3 regions of the Mesorhizobium subarcticum genome follow, and region 2 is predicted to be linked to each of the others. Evidence: predicted binding sites of a transcription regulator. Region 2 holds the regulator's gene; each other region holds the start of a gene.
What was found. The regulator PhoB, encoded in region 2, activates phosphate uptake and scavenging genes when phosphate is short. The targets are predictions, from matches to a motif close to TGTCATNNANCTGTCAT.

Region 1: the regulator PhoB is predicted to act here: its motif matches at 2,009-2,025, upstream of phnC (phosphonate ABC transporter ATP-binding protein).
Region 3: the regulator PhoB is predicted to act here: its motif matches at 1,621-1,637, upstream of ACZYHG_RS19045 (esterase-like activity of phytase family protein).

What each region holds. Positions count from the first base shown of each region.
Region 1 covers NZ_CM144237.1:2,391,724-2,396,346, forward strand. The annotation lists gene phnD (phosphonate ABC transporter substrate-binding protein) at 75-983, opposite strand; gene phnC (phosphonate ABC transporter ATP-binding protein) at 1,073-1,930, opposite strand; gene ACZYHG_RS11710 (DUF1868 domain-containing protein) at 2,063-2,773, opposite strand; gene ACZYHG_RS11715 (DapH/DapD/GlmU-related protein) at 2,860-3,477, opposite strand; gene phnL (phosphonate C-P lyase system protein PhnL) at 3,474-4,181, opposite strand; gene phnK (phosphonate C-P lyase system protein PhnK) at 4,393-4,623, opposite strand, start outside.
Region 2 covers NZ_CM144237.1:2,090,394-2,095,016, reverse strand. The annotation lists gene xylF (D-xylose ABC transporter substrate-binding protein) at 1-116, opposite strand, end outside; gene ACZYHG_RS10225 (ROK family protein) at 388-1,635, shown strand; gene phoB (phosphate regulon transcriptional regulator PhoB) at 1,790-2,479, opposite strand; gene phoU (phosphate signaling complex protein PhoU) at 2,495-3,202, opposite strand; gene pstB (phosphate ABC transporter ATP-binding protein PstB) at 3,228-4,031, opposite strand; gene pstA (phosphate ABC transporter permease PstA) at 4,028-4,623, opposite strand, start outside.
Region 3 covers NZ_CM144237.1:3,891,979-3,896,601, reverse strand. The annotation lists gene ACZYHG_RS19050 (GcvT family protein) at 1-1,444, opposite strand, end outside; gene ACZYHG_RS19045 (esterase-like activity of phytase family protein) at 1,755-3,212, shown strand; gene ACZYHG_RS19040 (L,D-transpeptidase) at 3,274-4,065, opposite strand; gene ACZYHG_RS19035 (MATE family efflux transporter) at 4,272-4,623, shown strand, end outside.

The sequences.
Region 1 (4,623 bases), 300 kb from region 2:
TGTCACGGAAAGGGTCATGATCGGGGATGCAAAAAGGGCGGTGTTTTCCAACACCGCCCTTTTCGATTTCGCCGTTAGCCGCCGATGGCTGCCTTACGGGCTTCGACGATGACGTTGTAGAAGTCCGGCTTCACCGGGACATAGCCGGTAAAGTCGCCACCTTCGACGCCTTCGAAGCAGGCCTTGTCCCGCTTGGGCAGGTCGGTGAAGAAGGCGGCGAGCTTGGCGGTCATGTCGTCGCCGAGCGCGGTGCGCACGACCAGCGGGCCGTTCGGGATCAGGCCCGAGCGCCAGACTTCGACGAAGTCGTTGGGGTCGACGGCGCCCTTGGCGACTTCCTTGTGGAAGGTGCCGGAGGTGTAGCCGTTCTTGAAGTCGCCGATACCTGAGGAATCGTCCACCGCGACGTCAACCTTGCCATCGCGCACGGCCAGAACGTTGTTCTCGTGGCCGCCGTTGAACTGGGTCGACGCGAAGAAGGTTTCGTTCGAGGCACCGGTGGTCTTCGGAATCTGGGTCAGCGGGATCAGGTAGCCCGAGGTTGAATCCGGATCGGCGTAGCCGAGCTTCTTACCCTTGGCCGACTTGATGTCGGTGATGCCGGAGGACTTCAGCGCCAGGCCGATCGAATAATAGCCGGTGGCGCCGTCGGTCTGCTGGGTGGTGAGGATCGGAGTGACGGCCTTCGGGTCCTTGAGAACGACGGCGGCATAGCCGGCAGCGCCGAGTTCGGCGAAGTCGAGCGTGCCGCCAAGCAGGCCCTGGATGACGCCGTCATAGTCGGCGGCCGGGAACAGCGAGACCTTCTCGAAGCCGAACTCGGTCTTCAAATGGTCGGCCAGGCACTGGTAGTTGCGCAGCCGGTCGGTCTCGTTTTCACCACCGAGAATGCCGACGCGGAATTCCTTCATATCGGCTGCGTGAGCGGCGCTGGTGGCCATGGCGAGCACCGAAACGGCGCCGAAAACCATCTTCCTGAACATTGATATCTCTCCTGTAGGTTCCGGCCCCGCGCCGGCAGCGTTCTGATCTTGACAGGTGCCCTTGACGCGGGCGGACGATCCAGTGCGGCTCAATAACCCGGAAATGCGGGTTCGAGCGGTCCGGCGGATGCTGCAATCTTTTGCTTGAAGGCAACGCTGGTGGAGGTGATGGCCTCCGATATCTCGCCGCCATTGCTGTCGGCGCCATAGACCAGACGCACGGCCTCACGGTTGAGCTCTTCGGGCGGGCCGTCGAAGACGACCTTGCCGGCGGCCATGCCGATGATGCGGTTGCAATAGGTGCGGGCGGTATCCAGCGTGTGGAGATTGGTGACGACGGTGATGCCTTCGCGCAGATTGATGTCCTGCAGCGAATCCATCACCACCTTGGCGTTGAGCGGGTCAAGCGAAGCGATCGGCTCATCGGCGAGGATCACCTTGGGCTGCTGCATCATGGCGCGGGCGATGGCGACACGCTGCTGCTGGCCGCCTGAAAGCGTGCCGGCCGGCTGAAGGGCTGTCCGGGCGATGTCGAGGCGCTCGAGGGCGGCAACAGCCTCGGCGCACTCAGCGCGCGAAAACATGCCGAGCAGGTTCGAGACGGTCGAACGGTGGTTCAGCTTGCCGAGCAGCACATTGGTCAGCACGTCGAGGCGCGGCACCAGGTTGAACTGCTGGAAGATCATGGCGCAGTCGCGCTGCCAGCGCCGCAGCGGCGAGCCCTGCAGCTTGGAGACATCGGCGCCGTCAAAAAAAATCGACCCCTGGCTGGGATCGATGAGACGGTTGATCATGCGAAGAAGGGTCGATTTGCCGGCGCCCGAACGGCCAATGATGCCGACCATCTGACCCTGCGGGATCGAGATGTTGATATCGCTGACGGCGGTGTTCTTGCCAAATCGTCGGCTGACACCGCGGATTTCGAGCGTGGCAGAGGCTGCTGACATGGGCAGGTTCCAGTCGGGACCATGTTAATCGTCAGGCTCTCGCCTAACGCAGCCACATGAACCTGCCATGTCGCCAGCATGTCAGTTTTGTTACGCTCCACAGACGCAGCGTCAGATGCCAGTTGCCGGCAATCAGCCAAGCACCAGCAATTCCTCGAAATGCTTCATGTCGCGGAAGGCGCAGAAAGCTGGAGCCTTGATCTCGATCGCCGGAGCCTGCCCTTCGAACAGTGCCAGGCCATCATCAAACAGCGCCTGCCATGCGGCCGCCCTGTCGTCGGCAAGACGCTGGATTTGATAGGCGAAGGTGATGTGGAAGACATAGGCGTCGTGATCGGGATGCCGGTAGCCGAACGGCACCGCCAGCGCATCGCGCCATTGGCGCATGATGCGCACGTCCTCGTCGGTCGCGCCGGCCACGGTGAGACCGGTCGGCACAATTTCGACCACCTTGATGTTGAAAGGACCGAAGCCCTCGAAGCCTTTCAAGCGCTCCAGATAAAGGCGGGTCATGGCATCGATGCTGGTGTCGAGCGGTACCTCCTGCGGCCAGTAGGGCAAGCGGCGGCGATGTTCGATGATGCCCTGGAACAGCGTCATGTGCAGGCTGGAGACGGGCGTGAAGGCGAGCCGGTCGGCGTCGGGCATCGCCAGCATCTTCTCGCGCACCGCGAGCACGACAGCCTCGGACGGCGAACCGCTGACCAGATGGCTGACGACAGTGTTGCCGGGTTCGGTCAGGAAATTGCCTGAAATGTCGTAGCGCGTGCCGAGATGTGCCGGCGGGGTCGGGTTGGAGCCGGCAAAGAATCCGGCGAGCGAGGGTCTGACGGTGTCGGGCATGGCGATCTCCTTGGGGGAGATGGCGTCCTGTCCGAGTCATGTGTCAAGGATGTGAACAGGCTCCCGGCTGACGATGATGTGAGGGATTAGCCCTCGTATTTTTCCAGAAAAGCCTCCGCTGAAAGCTCGCGGAAATCCTCTAGGGACGCGCGCAGCCTGGCATGGTCCCAGTCCCACCAGGCGAGCGCCTGGTAGCGTTCGGCGGTTCGGCGGTCGAAGCGTTCGCGGATCGGTTTTGCCGGCACGCCCGCCACGATAGTGTAGGGGGCAACATCCTTGGATACGACAGCTCCGGCGCCGACCGCCGCGCCATCGCCGACGGTGACGCCGGGCAGGACGGTCGAGCCATGGCCCAGCCAGGTGTCGTGGCCGATGGTGACGCGTTTGGCGCGGCGCTCAGCGAAGAATTCGCTCTCGTGTTCGGCGTCATCCCAATAGTCCGAGGCGCGGTAGGTGAAGTGGTGCAGCGTCGGCCGCCAGGTCGGGTGGTTGGTGGCATTGAGGCGCACGCTTGCCGCGATGTTGGCGAACTTGCCGATCGTAGCACACCAGACGGCGCAATCCTGCATCATGTAGGAATAGTCGCCGAGTTCGCTTTCCGAAACCCGGCTGCGGTCGGCGATCTCGGTCCAGCGGCCAAGTGTCGAATTGTGCACCTCCGCCGTCGGGTGGACCAGCGGCGTCTCCGACAATTTCCTGGTCATGCGGCGAGTTTTCCCGGAGCGAAGGCGGTGACGTCGATGATCCGGTCGGCAACCGCCTCGCGGACATCGTGGTCGTGGAAGATGCCGAGGAGGGCGACGCCGGCCGCCTTCTTGGCAGCGATGAGTTCGATCACCACGTCGCGGTTGGTGGCATCGAGCGAGGCGGTCGGCTCATCGAGCAGCAGGATCGGATGCTCGGTGATGAAGCCGCGCGCGATGTTGACGCGCTGCTGCTCACCGCCGGAGAAGGTCGCCGGCGGCAGCACCCAGAGCTTTTCCGGCAGGTTGAGTTGCGCCAGCAAGGCGCGCGCCTTGCCGCGTGCAATTTCGCGCTCCTCGCCGCGCTCGACCATTGGTTCGGCGACGACATCAAGCGCCGAGACGCGCGGCACGGTGCGCAGGAACTGGCTGACATAACCGATCGTTTGCCGGCGAACGGCGAGCACGGTGCGCGGGCTGGCATGGGCGAGATCGATCAGCCCGTCCTCATGCTTGACGATGATCTGGCCTTCGTCGACGGCATAGTTGCCGTAGAGCATTTTCAGAATCGAGCTCTTGCCGGCACCGGACGGGCCGCCGAGCACGGTGCATTCGCCAGCCTTGATCGAGAATGAGACACCGGCGACGACAGGCAGTTTGATGCCGTCGCGCAGATGCATGGTGAAGCTCTTGGCGACGTCGGAAACAACGAGGGGGGTTGGCATCAGAAGGTTCTCCAATCGTCATTCGTTTGCGGGCCAGCGCCCCCCTCTGCCTTGCCAGGCATCTCCCCCTCAAGGGGGGAGATCGGCAGCTTTTTTGTTGCTCCAGTTCTGCAACGTTGGAGAGTGGCGAAACCTGCGGCGGTAGCCAATCTCCCCCCTTGAGGGGGAGATGGCCGGCAGGCCAGAGGGGGGTGCGCCGGAGCAATCATCTTCACACCTGCAAGATCGAGGAAACGAGCAATTGCGTGTAAGGCGCGCGGGGATCGTCGAGCACGCGGTCGGTGAGGCCGCTTTCGACGACGCGGCCGTCCTTCATCACCATCATGCGCTGGGACAGAAGCCGCGCCACCGCGAGGTCGTGGGTGACGACGATCGCCGCGAGACCGAGATCGGTGACAAGGCCGCGCAGGAGGTCAAGCAGGCGTGCCTGCACCGAGACGTC
Region 2 (4,623 bases):
TCTTCCTGGAAGTTGGACCACGAAACGCCGATGACTTTGTCCTTCGCCTGCGCGACCGACACAAGCGTCAGCGACATGGCGACACCCGCCAGGATGGCGGCTGTGAATCTCTTCATTGTATCCTCCCTGCGCCGCGTATGGCGCGACCAAACTGGCCCGAAGGCCGGCACAAAGGCTCTAATTTTTTCGAGCCTCGAAAAAACACTGATCCAACACCGAAACGCTGTCAACATCGATTCTGATGGATTTCGATGTCCCCACGAATTTTTTTCGAGCCTCGGAATAAATAAATGACAGGACGGCCCGCTTCTGCCAGTATTTGGGCGTGTCGTCGGCAGTGTTCGAGGGGCCGGAGGAACCGCGGCGACCGGGAGGATGTGGGAAAGCATGTCGGTCGGAATCCGCCACGACGATCTGCGCCGGCGCAACCGCGCCATGGTGATTGCGGCCGTGCGCCGGGCCGGTCGGCCCTCGCGCACCGAGATCGCGGCGACCACCGGCCTCAGCCACTCGACCATATCGGCGATTTCCTCCGATTTGATCGGCGAAGGCATCCTGGCCGAAGGCAAACCGAGCGAGGCCGGCGCGCTCAAACGCGGCAGGCCGCAGGTCGGCCTCGGCCTCAACCCCGAGGCCGCGGCCGTCATGACCGTGGTGCTGTCGCTGAATTTCCTCTCCGTCGCCGTCATCGACTATGCCGGCCAGGTGGTATCGGAGGAGCAGCGCCGGTTGGACACGCTGACTATGTCGCGCGAGGCGCTGATCGGCGAATGCGTGGCCATCGTGCGGCGACGCCTCGCGGATCCCGACATCGATGTCCGCAGCGTCGCTCGCATCGCGCTGGCGATCCAGGGCATCACCGACACCAAGGCCCGGGCAATGCTCTGGTCGCCGATCACGCCGCAGACCGACATCGCCTTCGCCGACATACTCGAAGCCGAATTCGGCATCCCCGCCACCATGGAAAACGACTGCAACATGATGGCGGTGGCGCTGCGCTGGCGCGATCCCGAACGTTATCGCGACGACTTCATCGCTATCCTGCTTTCGCACGGCATCGGCATGGGCCTGGTGCTGAAGGGCGAGCTGTTCACCGGCACCCATTCCTCGGGCGGCGAGTTCGGCCACATGATCCATCGGCCGAACGGCGCACTCTGCCGCTGCGGACGCCGCGGCTGCGTCGAGGCCTATGCCGGCAACTACGCCATCTGGCGCAACGCAAAACAGCTCGGCGAGGACACCGAGCCGGTCGCCGATGTCAGCGACGCGCAGATGCGGGCCCTTGCCGCCACGGCGCGGGAGCGGGACGGGCCGGAACGCGAAGCCTACCGCAAGGCGGGCGAGGCGCTGGGCTACGGCCTCGGCAGCCTGTTCGCCCTGATCGACCCCGCCCCCGTTGCCATGGTCGGTGTCAGCGCCGCCGCCTTCGACCTGATCGAACCGGCGCTGCGGGAGGCCATCGCCCAGACCGCCGGTGGCCAGCATTCGAAATCGATTTCCTTCGACACCGAGCCGAACGAACTGCCCCTTATCCGCGAAGGCTGCGCCATGCGTGCACTGACCTTCGTAGACCAGGAGATTTTCGCGCCGGGCGCGCAGGGTAAGTCAGGCGTTGTCGGCAAGAACGTTGCCTGAATAACGCGTAGGGATATGTTGAGATTCAAGTCAGGCCGAGTCGAGAATGGTGGGTTCCGAGAACCGGAACGGAGCGGACATTTGGGTCCGTGAGTACCGGAAGCGCAGGAAACTGTCATTCGCAGGCCGGCATCACCTGAATATCAGCATATCCCTAATCTTCCCTGATCGCGTAGCCCGCCCCGCGAATGGTGCGGATCACATCCGGCATGCGGCCATTGTTGACCGCCTTGCGCAGGCGGCCGACATGCACGTCCACCGTGCGCTCGTCGATGTAGATCGTTTCGCCCCAGACATTGTCGAGCAACTGGCTGCGCGAGAACACGCGGCCGGGATGGCGCATCATGAATTCGAGCAGGCGGAATTCGGTCGGCCCGAGCCGGATCTCGCTCTTCTTGCGATAGACCCGGTGTGATTCACGATCGAGCACGATGTCGCCGACCTTGAGCACGCTGGACAGCACTTCCGGCTTGGCGCGGCGCAGCAGCGCCTTGATGCGGGCCATGAATTCCGGCGTCGAGAACGGCTTGACCAGATAATCGTCGGCACCGGTCGAGAGGCCGCGTACGCGGTCGCTTTCCTCGCCGCGCGCTGTCAGCATGATGATCGGCAGCCGCTCGGTCTCGGGCCGCATTCTTAGCCGACGACAAAGCTCGATGCCCGACACCGCCGGCACCATCCAGTCGAGCACCAGAAGGTCAGGGACGTTTTCCTGCAGCCGGATTTCGGCTTCGTCGCCGCGCGTCACCACTTCGACCTGGTAACCTTCCGATTCCAGGTTGTAGCGGAGGAGCACGCCTAGCGGCTCCTCGTCTTCCACCACCATGATGCGTGGCGCGATCATCGGCTTGTCACCCTGTTATGCCGCCGGCGCCGACATTGCGGTCTCGTCCTGCTTCGGGCGATTGGCGGGCAGCTGCGTGCCGGTCAGCACATAATACGCATTTTCGGCGATGTTGGTCACGTGGTCGCCGATGCGCTCAAGATTCTTGGCGCAGAACAAAAGATGCGTACAGGCGGTGATGTTGCGCGGATCTTCCATCATGTAGGTCAACAGTTCGCGGAACACCGAGGTGTATTTGACGTCGATGCGCTCGTCGTCATTCCTGAGCTTGGCGAGAGCCGAAGCGTCACCCGCCGCATACTCCTCGACCACGCCATGCACCTGGATCAGCACCAGCTGTGCCATGGCATCGATGGAGTGCGACAGGTCGCGCGGCGTGGCGCTGAGACCGACGGTGCCGACGCGCTTGGCGATGTTCTTGGCAAGGTCGCCGATGCGTTCGAGGTCGCCGGCCATGCGGATCGAACCGACGACATGGCGCAGATCGTCGGCCATCGGCTGGCGCTTGGCGATCAGCGTGATGGCGCGGTCGTCGAGTTCGCGCTGGCGGGCATCCATGATGGCATCATCGGAGACGACGCGCTGGGCGAGAGCGTTGTCGGAGTTCAGCAGCGCCTTGGTGGCGCCGCCGACCATCGAGCCGGCGAGATCGCCCATGTCGCTGATCAGCTTGCTGATCTGTCCGAGCTCCTCGTCGAAGGCTGCAACCGTATGTTCGGCCATGATCCTGGTCCTCGTATGCGTGCGATCAGCCGAAGCGGCCGGTGATGTAGTCCTGCGTGCGCTTCTCGCGGGGCGACGTGAAGATCTTTTCCGTTTTGTCGAACTCGACCAGCTCGCCCAGATACATGAACGCCGTCTGCTTCGAGACGCGCGCCGCCTGCTGCATGTTGTGGGTGACGATGACGATCGTGTAGTCGGCTTGCAACTCGTCGATCAGCTCTTCGATCTTGGCGGTCGACAGCGGATCGAGCGCCGAGGCCGGCTCGTCGAGCAGGATGACTTCCGGCTTCACCGCCACGGTGCGGGCAATGCAAAGCCGCTGCTGCTGGCCGCCCGACAGGCTGAGACCGCTGGCGTTGAGCTTGTCCTTGACCTCGTTCCACAGGGCTGCGCGTTTCAGCGCCTGCTCGACACGGCCGTCCATCTCGGCCTTGCTGATCTTCTCATAGAGCCTGACGCCAAAGGCGATGTTCTCATAGATCGACATCGGGAACGGCGTCGGCTTCTGGAACACCATGCCGATCTTGGTGCGCAGCAGGTTGAGGTCCTGAGAGCGGTCGAGAACGTTCTGGCCGTCGAGCAGCACCTGGCCCTCGGCCGTCTGCTTGGGATAGAGCTCGTAGATGCGGTTGAAGACGCGCAGCAGCGTCGATTTTCCGCAACCCGACGGTCCGATAAAGGCGGTGACGCTGCGCTCGGGCAGCGACAGTGTGATGTCCTTCAGCGCCTTCGACTGGCCGTAGTAGAAATTGAGGTTCTTGACCTCGATTTTCACCTTGGCGGCGGCCTCGGTCGCGATCGTCATGTCTGGAGACAACATCTGGCTCATTTGTCCTCTCTGCGTCCGGTCAGGCTGCGCGCAACGATGCTGAGCGCGAGGACCGTCAATGTGATGATGAGTGCGCCGGTCCACGCCAGTTGCTGCCATTCCTCGTAGGGGCTGAGAGCGAACTGGAAGATTGTGACCGGCAAGCTGGCCATCGGAGCGTTGAGGTTGCTCGACCAGAACTGGTTGTTGAGCGCCGTGAACAGCAATGGTGCCGTCTCGCCGGAAATACGGGCGATGGACAGCAATATGCCAGTGACGATGCCGGAGAGGGCGGCGCGGTAAGCAACCGACTTGATGACCACCCAGCGCGGCGCTCCGATCGCGGTGCCGGCTTCGCGCAAGGCGTTTGGCACCAGATTGAGCATGTCCTCGGTGGTGCGCACGACAACCGGGATGACCAGGATGGCGAGCGCGACAGCGCCGGCGATTGCCGAGAAATGCCCCATCGGCCGCACCATCAGTTCATAGACGAACAGGCCGATGATGATCGACGGCGCCGACAGCAGGATGTCGTTGATGAAACGCACCACGGTGGTGAGCTTCGAGAAGCGGCCATATTCGGCCATGTAGGTGCCGGCCAGCACGCCGATCG
Region 3 (4,623 bases), 1.8 Mb from region 2:
CAAGACCAGCAGCGCGCCGAACCTGCAACGCCTCATCGCCGACGATATCGAAGGCGTTGGAACGCTTGAGCGTGGTGTTCTCGCGAAATCCCATCGGCGCGAAATAGGCCGGGATTTCCAGCCCCCACGACGCCGTCCATTCGCAGCCCGCGGCAGTCATGCCGTCATAGGCGCCGGGGCGTTTCAAGGGCCTGCCCGCGGGCAGCCGCTCATTGGGGAAGGTCATGACGAAACGGCGCGAATAGAATTGCCGCGTCGTCTGCTTGAGATATTCACGGTTGGCGGCGAAGGCGCCGTAGCGGGCAATATCCATGCCGAAAATGTCGGCCTGTGGCTCGCCAAAAATCATCCATTCGGCCAGCGATTTTCCAACGCCGCCGCCCTGGCTGAAACCGGCCATGACGCCGCAGGCAACCCAGTAGTTTTTCAAGCCGCGCACCGGCCCGACGATCGGGTTGCCGTCAGGGGTAAAGGTGAAGGCGCCGTTGACCCATTTGCGGATGCCGGCCGTCGCCAGGCAGGGAAAGCGCTCATGTGCCTTGGCGAGTTCCGGGCTGATGCGGTCGATGTCTTCCGGGATCAGCTCGATGCCATAATCCCATGGCGCGCCGTCCATGTTCCAGTGCTTCGGGTTCTGCTCGTAGACGCCGAGCAGCACCCCCTTGCGCTCTTGCCGCAGGTACGAAAAGCCGTCGAGATCGACGGCGATGCCGATCTCCCGGTCGAGTGCCGCGATCTCCGGAATGTCCTCGGTGATGAAATAATGGTGCTCCATCGGCGTCACCGGCAGGTCGATGCCAGCCATGCGGCCGAGCTGCTTTGCCCACAACCCGCCGGCGTTGACGACATGCTCGGCGACGATGGCGCCCTGTTCGGTGACGACGTCCCAATGGCCGTCCGCGCGCGCCTTCAGCTCGACCACGCGATTGCGCAGGATGATCTCGGCGCCGCGCTTTTTTGCAGCACCGGCATAGGCGTGCGTGGTGCCGTAGGGGTCGAGATGGCCTTCGTTGGAATCATGCAGGCCACCGAGCACGCCAGTAACGTCGACGATTGGGCAGATTTCCTTGATCTCGTCTGATGTCACCAGCCGGGCGGTCTCGATGCCGACTGACTGGAACACCGCCCAGGCAGATTTCAGCCACTCCCAGCGCGCGGGATCGCTGGCGATGTTGACGCCACCAGTCATGTGCAGGCCGATGTTCTGGCCGGATTCGGCCTCGATCTCGCGGTAGAGGTTGATGGTGTAATCCTGCAGCGCCGCGACATTGGGATCGGCGTTGAGCGCATGGAAGCCAGCCGCCGCATGCCAGGTCGAACCGGCGGTCAGTTCGGCGCGCTCGATCAGCGCCACATCGGACCAGCCGAACCGCGTCAAGTGGTAGAGCACCGAGGCGCCGACCACCCCACCCCCGATAACCACTGCGCGGTAGTGCGACTTCAAGGCTTCCCTCCCCGGTCTGTCAGAAGCCGGACCATATACGCACTGGACATAAGTGTCTAGTGGTGTTCAAATACACCCCGCCTGGCCGTACCGATACGCGGCGGGATGATCAGTTCTTCGTGCGGGCACACGTTTTTGCCGGCGCGCGAAGAAGCCCGAGGCGATGTACCACGCACTGTCACGCAAGCATCATGTTCTCGCCTTAGACCGCTTTTTGGGGGGGTGGCGCGCGGCATCATCGATGTGACGCCTCTTTCAGTTTTTCATCCTTCGGCCGTTCCGGCCCGCTTTGTCAGGAAGAGGATTGCCCATGAAACACCTGTACCGAACCGCCTCGCTCGGCGTCGCACTCGCCTTGTTCACCGCCTTGACACCCGCGCTCGCCGACAGCACCGCCCCCGTCAACAAGGGTTTGGTCGGCGTCGGCCGCATCCCGGCCGCGCAGCGCGACAAGTTCGGCGAGACCTTCGGCTCGGGCTCCGGCATGGCGATCGACACATCCGGCTGGACGCATGATGCCGGCACCTACAAGGGGTCGCTCTGGCTGCTGCCGGATCGCGGCTACAATGTCGCCGGCACCACCGACTACCGGGCGCGCGTCAACACGATAGGCATCGAGTTCACCCCGGCGGCACCAGGCGCCGCCGGCCAGGAGCAAACCGGCGTCAAGGCGACGCTTGCCGATACCTTGCTGCTTACCGACGACAAGGGCGCCGATACGACCGGCCTCGATCCGCTGTCGGATGTGCGTCCAGCCGCCGGCGACATGCCGATGCTGCCGGTCGCCACCAACGGCAAGCTCGCCCTCGACAATGAAGCGATCGTGCGCCTGCCCGACGCCTCGATGTTCATCTCCGACGAATATGGCCCCAACATCTATCACTTCTCCGCCGAGGGCCGCCTGCTGTCGGCGACCCAGCCGCCGGCGGCCTTGGTGCCGATGCGCAAGGGCAAGCCGAACTTCTCGTCGGACAACCCTGGCCCGGGTGCCGCCGAGCCCGATCCGAAGGATCCCGATACCGGCCGCCAGAACAACCAGGGCCTGGAAGGCATGGCGATGACGCCGGACGGCAAGTTCCTGATCGCCGTGCTGCAGTCGGCGACAAGGCAGGATGGCGGCGATTCCGGTTCGACGCGGCAGAACACACGGGCTCTGGTCTATGACGCCTCCGACCTCGCCCATCTCAAGCTCGCGCATGAATATGTCGTGCCGCTGCCGGTGTTCAAGGATGCCAAGGGCAAGACCAAGATCGCCGCGCAAAGCGAGATCGTGGCGCTGTCGGAGACGTCGTTCCTGATGCTGGCGCGCGACAGCGGCAACGGCCAGGGCCTGAAGGGCGACACCTCGCTGCTGCGCCAGATCTTCGTCGTCGACGTTTCGGCCGCGACCGACATTGCCGGCGGCGCATTCGATACCGCCGACAAGCCGGTCGCTGCCAAGGGCGTGCTCGATCCGTCGGTGACGCCGGCCAAGCTGACGCCGTTCATCGACATCAACGACAATGCGCAGCTCAACCGTTTCGGCCTGCACAATGGCGCGCCGAACGACCACAACAATCTCTCGGAGAAGTGGGAAGCGATGTCGCTGGCCAGCGTGCTCGATCCGAAGCTGCCCGACGACTATTTCCTGTTCGTCGCCAATGACAACGACTTCCTTGCCCAGGACGGTTTCCAGGTCGGCGCCCCTTACAAGGCCGATGACGGCGCCAATGTCGACACCATGTTCCTGGTCTATCAGGTCACGCTTCCCGGCCTCGCCAAGAAGTAATGATCATCAAAGGGCGGGCGCGCATCGCGCGTCCGCCTGAGTTATCCCCGATCGTGAAAGCCTACTTCAAGAACTCCGCGTCCTTTGGCACGCCGGCATCGATCGGCTCCGCCGTCCTGCTCGACACGGCCATGATCTTGCCGGCAGCCGACAAATTGGGCCGCACGAAGACTGGCGCGGGGCCGTTGACGCGGCTGTAGAGGTCGATGATGTCCTGGTTCATGAAGCGCACACAGCCCGACGAGGCGTTCTTGCCGATGGAATCCCACTCTGGCGTGCCGTGCAGCCGGTACATCGTGTCCTTGCCGTCGCGGAACAGATAGAGCGCGCGGGCACCGAGCGGGCTCTGCGGGCCGGGCGGCATGCCGTCCTTGAATTTCGCCAGCTCCGGCCGGCGCTTGATCATTTCCGGCGGCGGCGTCCACACCGGCCACTTCTTCCGCGCCTGGATCACGGCGCTGCCGGTCCATCCGAAGCCGGCCTTGCCCAGGCTGACGCCGTAACGGATGGCCTTGCCGCCATCGCGCACCAGATAGAGGAAGTGCTCGGAGACATCGACGACGATGGTGCCTGGTTTTTCACCGGTCGGGTCGGCCACGATCTGGCGTACGTACTTCGGATCGAGCTTGGCGACCGGAATGGCCGGCAGCTGAAAGCCCTCGTCGGTGCGCGCGGTATACATTGTTGCGGTATCGCCGAGCGCCGGCTCGGGCGGCGCCGCAGCCACTGGCGGCGCTGGCGTCACGTCGGTCGTGGTGCACCCCGAAACAGCCAGTGCGGCCGCACCCAAAGCGGATGCGCCCAGAAACACGCGCCGGTTCAGGCGCTCGGAAAACAACGGAATATCGGACATGAACCCCCCGGTCTATTTGTCATATCTGGTACGGAATGCGGCCCCAAGCGGACGATCAATATCCCATTCCGGACGCTTTGAGAACATGGCTGGATCAATACAGGCCGCAAGGCCTTGGTGATCTTCACCTCGCCGCATCGACCTGTCCCGCTGAATAGGCGATGATGGCGAACCGGATCCAAATCACTTTTGCCGAGTTGCCTGTAATGACTGAAAAAATGCCGGCGCGCCGGCGCACCGCCGACCTGACCAGCGGCCCAATCCCGCGCACGCTTCTCCTGTTTGCCTTGCCGGTGCTCGGCTCCAACGTGCTGCAGTCGCTCAATGGGTCGATCAACGCCGTCTGGGTCGGCCGCTTCCTCGGCGAATCGGCGCTGACCGCCACCTCCAACGCCAATCTGGTGCTGTTCCTGATCCTCGGCACCGTGTTCGGCATCGGCATGGCGGCCACCATCCTGGTGGCGCAATCGGTCGGCGCCCGCGACCTGCCCGAGGCGCGCCGCATCGTCGGCACCAGCGCCACCTTCTTCTTCCTGGTCTCGATCATTTTCGCCGTCT